Regions from separate parts of the Terrisporobacter glycolicus ATCC 14880 genome, predicted to be linked through region 2. Evidence: riboswitches for the same ligand, from Rfam matches in the RefSeq annotation. Region 2 holds a riboswitch; the other holds the start of a gene.
What was found. Region 2 has a riboswitch for FMN ahead of TEGL_RS18900 (ECF transporter S component). Riboswitches for the same ligand answer to the same signal wherever they lie in the genome.
Positions count from the first base shown of each region.

Region 1: it holds a riboswitch for FMN, as region 2 does, so the genes downstream of both, ribD (bifunctional diaminohydroxyphosphoribosylaminopyrimidine deaminase/5-amino-6-(5-phosphoribosylamino)uracil reductase RibD) here and TEGL_RS18900 (ECF transporter S component) in region 2, are expected to answer to the same signal.

Region 1 is NZ_CP117523.1:108,016-112,237, reverse strand. Features, by position in the region: gene ribE (riboflavin synthase) at 1-521, opposite strand, end outside; gene ribD (bifunctional diaminohydroxyphosphoribosylaminopyrimidine deaminase/5-amino-6-(5-phosphoribosylamino)uracil reductase RibD) at 506-1,609, opposite strand; FMN riboswitch at 1,791-1,907, opposite strand; gene rbr (rubrerythrin) at 2,099-2,638, shown strand; gene rpsI (30S ribosomal protein S9) at 2,931-3,323, opposite strand; gene rplM (50S ribosomal protein L13) at 3,351-3,779, opposite strand; gene truA (tRNA pseudouridine(38-40) synthase TruA) at 3,899-4,222, opposite strand, start outside.
Region 2 is NZ_CP117523.1:3,898,328-3,902,549, reverse strand. Features, by position in the region: gene TEGL_RS18910 (Tex family protein) at 1-1,212, shown strand, start outside; gene TEGL_RS18905 (amidohydrolase) at 1,229-2,395, shown strand; FMN riboswitch at 2,494-2,613, shown strand; gene TEGL_RS18900 (ECF transporter S component) at 2,719-3,327, shown strand; gene tsaE (tRNA (adenosine(37)-N6)-threonylcarbamoyltransferase complex ATPase subunit type 1 TsaE) at 3,547-3,999, shown strand; gene tsaB (tRNA (adenosine(37)-N6)-threonylcarbamoyltransferase complex dimerization subunit type 1 TsaB) at 3,999-4,222, shown strand, end outside.

The DNA.
Region 1 (4,222 bases), 250 kb from region 2:
ACTAACCTGTGGGAAAGTATAGTTTCCTGTGATGTGTGAGGAATAATCGATACACTAAAACTATTTTTATTTACATTTGCAATAGTTAAACTTATTCCATCTATAGCAACAGATCCTTTTTCTACTATATACCTTATTAAGCTATCCTCTACTATGATCGTATACCAAATTGCATTATCATCTCTTTTAATTTTTATTATTCTTCCAGTTCCATCAATATGCCCTGATACAATATGACCACCAAACCTACCACTTGAAGACATTGCTCTTTCTAAATTTACATAACTCCCATTTTTCAAACTTCCCAATGAAGATCTACTCAGAGTTTCATTCATTACATCAGCTGTAAAAGTTTTGTTGCTAAATGTAGTTACAGTAAGGCACACACCATTTACAGAAATACTATCCCCTATATGAATATCTTCAAATATTTTTTTACCTTGTATAGAAAGCACGGAAGATTTATTATTTTTTTTTATACTTTGTATTATTCCTATTTCCTCTATTATCCCTGTGAACATTTATGCGCCACCTCACTTTCTATTAATACATCTTCATCTATTTTTATTATTTTTGTATTCTTTAAATAAAATGAATTCTTAGGATTATCTACACCTCTTCCTGATACTGGAGACTTAGCATTTATGCCTCCAAATATTTTCGGTGCAATATAGGTTTGAACTTTATTAACTATACCACTGTTTAACGCCGACCAATTTAAAGTTCCACCACCCTCTAAAAGAACACTATCTATTTGTTCTTTTCCTAATATAATCATTAATTCTTTCAAATCAATATGATCATCTTTTTTAGGTACAACTATAATCTTACATCCTTTATCTGTGTATGTTTTATGTTTATCTTTACCACTTTCACTTGTAGCTATTATTGTCGGTATCCCATGAGCTGTACTTACTATCTTGCTGTCAATAGGTGTTCTTAGATTAGAGTCACATATTATTCTTGTAGGATTTTTACCATTATCTAATCTACAATTAAGCATAGGATCATCTAGCAATACAGTTCCTATTCCCACCATTATTCCGCTATATTTATGTCTATCTTCATGTACTCTCTTTCTCGAAGCTTCCCCTGTTATCCATTTAGACTGATTAGTATAAGTTGCAATTTTACCATCCATTGTCATTGCATACTTCATTACAACATAAGGTCTTTTTGTTTTTATATAATGAAAAAATACTTCATTTAAATCATCACACTCTTCTTTTAAAAGTCCTTCTATTACTTCCACTCCATTATTTCGAAGTTCTTCTATTCCTTTTCCTCTTACTAATGGATTTGCATCTGATGATCCTATAACAACTTTACTTATACCAACTTCTATTATCGCCTGAGTACATGGTGGTGTTTTTCCATAATGACAGCAAGGTTCTAATGTTACATATATAGTTGCCCCTTTGGGTGATTTTTTACAATTTTTAATTGCATTTCGTTCCCCATGAAACATTCCATAAGCTTTGTGATATCCTTGACCTATTATTTCATTATCCTTTACAATAACAGCACCCACCATAGGATTCGGATTCACAAATCCACAACCTTTTTTAGCAAGCTCTAAAGCCATTTGCATATATTTTTTATCAATCATAGTTCACCTCCAACAAAATTCATACAAATACAAAAAGCCTCGAACAATATGTTCAAGGCAGAATTTCTATAAACTGATTATTCTAATAATATATTCTTATTATAAATCAAAAAACTCTGAAATGATAAATTCATTCCAGAGCATATAATTCAAATTAATAAAAATTAAATTAGATTAATTATTTCATCTTCTTTCATCCAGACTTTACTGTCGGCCTCGGAATCACACCGAATCATGCCATAATGGCTCGTGGGCTATAACCACCGGTAGGGAATTTCACCCTGCCCTGAAGATTTTATTCAATTAAGATAATCATAATTTAATATACTCAATCTGTCAATTAATATTTCATTTCACTTAGAAATAAAATATTAAGAAAAAATACATTTCCATGTTTTAACTTACCATTTTATGGTATATATATAATATAAATAAAAATAGATATTGATTATATAAATTAAATTTGTTAAATCAATGGAGGAGATAATTATGGAATTAAAGGGAAGTAAAACAGAAAAAAATTTACTATCTGCTTTTGCAGGAGAAGCTCAAGCAAGAACTAAGTATACTTATTATGCTTCTAAAGCAAAGAAAGAAGGATATAATCAAATAGCTGATATATTCGAAGAAACTGCAAATAACGAAAAAGAACATGCTAAAATATGGTTCAAACTTTTACATGACGGTATGCCATCAACTCCAGATAACTTAAAGGACGCTGCTTCAGGAGAAAATTACGAATGGACTGATATGTACGCTACTTTTGCTAAAGAAGCTAAAGAAGAAGGGTTCGATAAAATAGCGTATTTATTTAAAGCTGTTGGAGAAATTGAAAAAGAACACGAAGAAAGATACCGTAAACTTCTTGAAAACCTAGAAAATGGAACTATATTCGAAAAAGACGGTGAAGTTTACTGGCATTGTCAAAATTGCGGACACATACATAAAGGTAAGATAGCACCTGAAGTATGTCCTGTTTGTAATCACCCACAGTCATACTTCCAAGTTAGAGCAGAAAACTATAAATAAGCGAGTAATTTATCTCAAATAGATAATTCCAAAACCCAATATTAAGTTAGGCTAACAACTAATAGTTGTTAGCCATTTTTTATAGCTTCATATTATAGCTTCATATTATAGCTTTATATAGTGTTTTCATTAACAATTTAATAAGATACTTTTTTTACTTTTTAATAAATATTTCTTTATTTCCTGAGAAATTATTTAGTTGAAATTTATAATAAAAAAAGATGTATTCCAACATATTGTTGAAATACATCTTGTATATACAATTCGAAAAATTTCCAATATTGAATAAAAACTATCTTTTTGAGAACTGAGGCGCTCTTCTTGCAGCTTTTAAACCATATTTCTTTCTTTCTTTCATTCTTGCATCTCTTGTTAAGAATCCTTCTTTCTTTAAGTCTCCTCTTAACTCAGCATCAGCTTTTAATAAAGCTCTTGATATACCGTGTCTTATAGCTCCAGCTTGTCCAGTGAATCCTCCACCTTCAACCTTTACTATTACATCGTATTTATTTTCATTATTAGTTAAAACTAATGGTTGTTTAACATCTCTTATTAATGTTTCGTAGTTAAAATATTCATTAACATCTCTTCCATTAACTACTATATTTCCTTCACCTGCAACTAATCTAACTCTAGCTACAGAGCTTTTTCTTCTTCCTGTTCCGTAGAATTGAACTTTTTCCATGATAACTCCTCCTTTCACCTATTAATCCTATACGTTTAATTCAACTGGGTTTTGAGCTGCATGTGTATGTTCAGCACCTGCGAATACTCTTAATCTAGTCATCATTCTGCTTCTTAATTTATTTTTTGGTAACATTCCGCTAACTGCATGTGCTACTACTTCTTCTGGTTTCTTTTCCATCATTTCTCTGTAAGTTATTTCTTTTAATCCACCTACATAACCAGTGTGGTATCTATATAATTTTTGATCTAATTTCTTTCCTGTTAAAACTACTTTTGCTGCGTTTACAACAACAACAAAATCTCCACCGTCTACGTGTGGTGTAAATGTTGGTTTATGTTTTCCTCTTAATATAGTTGCTATTTCTGTAGCAAGACGACCTAATGTTTTTCCTTCAGCATCAACTACGTACCAGTTTCTTTGTACGTCAGCTGGTTTAGCTATATAACTTTTCATGGTTGTCCCTCCTTAATTTTCATAATTTTTTTATCTACCGTATATATAAAGTCCGGGGCAATGTGGACTTACTAGCACACTCTTATTCATTTTAATACAATGACCCTGGTGTGTCAAGTTTAATAATGAACTTTTTTAAGAAATAATCCGTGTGCAGGCGCGGTATGACCTGCTTCTCCCCTATCTTGTGAAGCAATTATTTCTTCCAGCGGTTTATCTATTCTTCCTCTGCCTATATCCACCAACGTTCCTACTATAATTCTCACCATATTATATAAAAATCCATTACCCTCCACTTCTAAAACAATTAAGTCTCCACTATACTCAATTGAAATATTATGTATGGTTCTAACTGTATCTTTTACTGATGATCCAGAACTCATAAATCCTTTAAATTCATGTGTCCCAAGTAGCGACTTAGCTTCTAAGCGCATTTTTTCTAT
Region 2 (4,222 bases):
AAAGTAGTTATGGGATTTGACCCAGGATATGTTAATGGATGTAAAATAGCAGTGGTTGATGCCAGTGGAAAATTCTTAGATGAAGAGATAGTATATCCGCACAAACCACAAGGTAAAGTAGAACAAACTAAGAAAACACTAAAAAGATTAATAGAAAATCATAAAATAGATGTTATAGCCATAGGAAATGGTACAGCATCAAGAGAATCAGAAAGTCTTATATCAGATTTAATAAAAGAATTAGGTGTAGATACTCAATACATTATAGTAAATGAAGCAGGAGCATCAATTTACTCCGCATCTGAATTGGCAGCAGAAGAGCATCCAGATATAAATGTCTCTATAAGAGGAGCTATATCTATAGGAAGAAGACTTCAGGATCCTCTTGCAGAGCTTGTAAAAATAGATCCAGAAAGTATTGGTGTTGGACAATATCAACATGATTTAAATAAAAAGAGGCTAAAAGAAGTTTTAGATGGAGTAGTAGAAGATTCGGTAAATAAAGTTGGATTAGATTTAAATACAGCTTCATACTCACTTTTAGAACATATAGCTGGAATAAGTAAAGCTGTAGCTAAAAATATAATTACTTATAGAGAAGAAAATGGATCATTTAAATCAAGAACAGAACTTAAGAAGGTAAAAAGACTAGGACCTTCAGCGTTTGTTCAATGTGCTGGATTTATGAGAATCGAAGATGGTAAAAATCCATTAGATAATACAGGAGTCCATCCAGAAAGTTATGATACTTGTAAGAAAATGTTAGAAATATTAGGATGCTCTTTAGATGATATAAAAAATAGAAATATATCTGATATAGAAGAGAAAGTAGAAAAAATAGGTTTAAAACAATTAAGTGAAGATTTAGGTGTGGGAGAATTAACTTTAAAAGATATTATTTTAGAGATTAAAAAACCAGGTAGAGACCCTAGAGAAGAAGATGGAATGAAGCCTATACTTAGAACAGATGTATTGAAGATAGAAGACATAAAAGAAGGTATGATTTTAAAAGGAACTGTTAGAAATGTTGTAGACTTCGGAGTATTCGTTGATATAGGAATAAAAAATGATGGTTTAGTTCATAAATCACAAATGAGTAATAAATTTGTAAAAGATCCAATGGAAATTTGCTCTGTTGGGGATATAATAGATGTTAAAGTAATAGGAATAGATTTGGATAAACAAAGAGTTGCCTTATCTATGAAGCTTTAATAATGGAGGAGAATAAGTGATATTCATAAAAAATGGAACAATAAATACAGTAACTAAAGGAATAATAAATAGTAATATTCTTATAGATAATAAAAAAATAATAGAAATTGGTGATGAAATAGTAGCACCTTTGGATGCACAAGTAATAGATGCAAATGGGTGTTTAGTATTGCCAGGTTTTATAGATGCACATACGCATTTAGGTCTTTGGGAAGATGGAATGGGAGCAGAAGGTGCTGATGGTAACGAAGAAACAGACCCTGTGACTCCTCATTTAAATCCTATTGATGGCATAAATCCAATGGATAGAAACTTTACAGAAGCAGTTCAAGGTGGAATAACAGCAGTTTGTACTACGCCTGGAAGTGCTAATGTAATGGGTGGTCAGTGTATAGCTATAAAAACATTCGGTAGAATTATAGATAAAATGGTAATAAAAAATCCCGTTGCAGCTAAAATCGCTTTTGGAGAAAATCCTAAAAGTGTTTATGGTAGCGACGATAAAACTCCACAAACAAGAATGGCTATAGCAGCTTTAATTAGAGAAAATTTGAAAAAGGCAGAGGAATATCTAGAAGAAGTTGAAAGATGTGAGTTAGAAGAAGACGATGAAAGTAAACCAGAATATGATATTAAATACGAAAGTTTAATACCAGTACTAAAAAGACAAATCCCTCTTAAAGCTCATGCTCATAGAGCAGATGATATGTTTACAGCCATAAGAATTGCAAAAGAGTTTAATTTAAGATTAACGCTAGATCATTGTACAGAAGGGCATTTAGTTGTAGATGAATTGGTGGAAGAAGGATACCCAGTAATCGTAGGGCCTTCTCTTTCAGAAAGATCTAAAATAGAACTTCGTAACTTAACTTTTGAAACAGCGGGAATTCTTTCAAATGCAGGATTAGATGTTTGTTTAATGACAGATCATCCAGTCGTTCCCATTCAATACTTGCCTATATGTGCAGGGATAGCAATAAAACATGGAATGAAAGAAGAAAAGGCATTGGAAGCAATAACAATAAATCCAGCAAAAGTATTAGGAATAGACGATAAAGTTGGATCTATTGAAATTGGAAAAGATGCTGATATAGTTATTTGGGACAATAATCCTTTTGAGATAAATAGTCATGTATTATATACAATTATAGATGGAAAAATAGTTTATAAGAAAAATAAATAAACTGAAGTCATGCTTTGAGTTTTGCTGTCTAAAATATTATATTGACATAATGTATCTATTTAATTATTATAATAATATAATAAGAAATTAAAAAAATAGAAGATCTTCGGGGCAGGGTGAAATTCCCTACCGGCGGTTATAGCCCGCGAGCTACATTTGTAGCATGATTTGGTGAGATTCCAAAGCCGACAGTACAGTCTGGATGAGAGAAGAGAATTATGATATATACCATAATCCATTTTGAATATTCATAAGACTCGAAGGTTACAATTCTTCGAGTTTTTTTAATTTCAGAAAAATATTTAAAATTTGGAGGTTATATTATGCAAAATGTAATTAGAAAGCCAGGATTATCATCTGCAAAAACTATAGCAAAGGTGGGAGTATTATCAGCAATAGCTTATATTCTTATGTTTATAGCAGTGCCACTACCAATATTTCCGTCATTTCTAAAAATAGACTTATCTGATATACCAGCTATATTTGGTGGAATGTCTTTAGGGCCAATGGCAGGTCTTGCTATAGTTATAGTTAAAAACTTACTTCAAGGAATAACAGCAAGTACTACTGGAGGAGTTGGAGAATTTGCAAATGTAGTAATAGGTGGGTCTTATGTATTAATTATATGTTTATTTTATAAAAAGCTAAAAACTACAAAAGGAGTGTTAGCTGGAGGATTAGTAGGAATAGTAGCTATGACTATTATGGGATGTATAATGAATTACTTTATAATGATACCTTTATATGTAACAGTATATGGTATGCCATTAGAACAAATAATACAAATGGGAACTATAATAAATCCAAGAGTTACAGATTTAATGACTTTTGTAATATGGATGATTGCTCCTTTTAATATATTAAAAGCAGGTATAATGACAGTAGTTACACTACCATTATTCAAAAAGATGGAAAAAATACTTAGTAAATAAGTTTTAAAATAAAAAAGAGCTATTTTAGCTCTTTTTTTGTATTTATTAAACTTAGAATTTAAGTATATAAAGATAACCCCTTTATTATAAATGAAGGTTATTATATAATAATATCTAGTTGCACAAGAAAGAAATGACTAAAATACGGATTGATTTGACAATAATAATTAATAATATGAAAGTTAATTATAAGAAATAAAGGATTTTATGGTGATATAAATGAAAACAATTTTTTTAGACAAAGAAGAGAAAACAAGAGAGATTGGAGAAAAACTAGGTAAGTTACTTTTTCCAGGTAGTGTGATTTGTTTAATTGGAGATTTAGGAGCGGGAAAAACTACGATGACACAAAGTTTAGCTAAATCTTTAGAAGTAGACGATTATATTACAAGTCCAACATTTACTATAGTAAATGAATATGAAGGTCGACTACCTTTATATCATTTTGATGTGTATAGAATTGGATGTAGTGAGGAAATGTACGATATTGGATTTGATGAATATATAGATTCAGAAGGTGTTTGTATAATTGAATGGGCAAATATAATTGAAGACATACTACCAGAAGATTATTTAAAAATAGAATTAAATTATAAAGAAAATGGAAGAGAAATGGTACTAACACCATTTGGACAAAAATACGAAGAAATAGTTGAGGAGTTGACTAAATAATGAGGATACTAGGAATAGATACTTCTACCATGGCTGCAAATGTGGCAGTATTAGAAGATGACAAGTTAATTTGTGAATATAGTATAAACACTAAAAAAACTCATTCACAAAAACTAATGCCTATGATAGAAAATATGTTAAAACTTAGTGATATAGAAATTAAGGATATAGACGCCATAGGTATTTGTGTAGGACCGGGTTCTTTCACGGGACTTAGAATAGG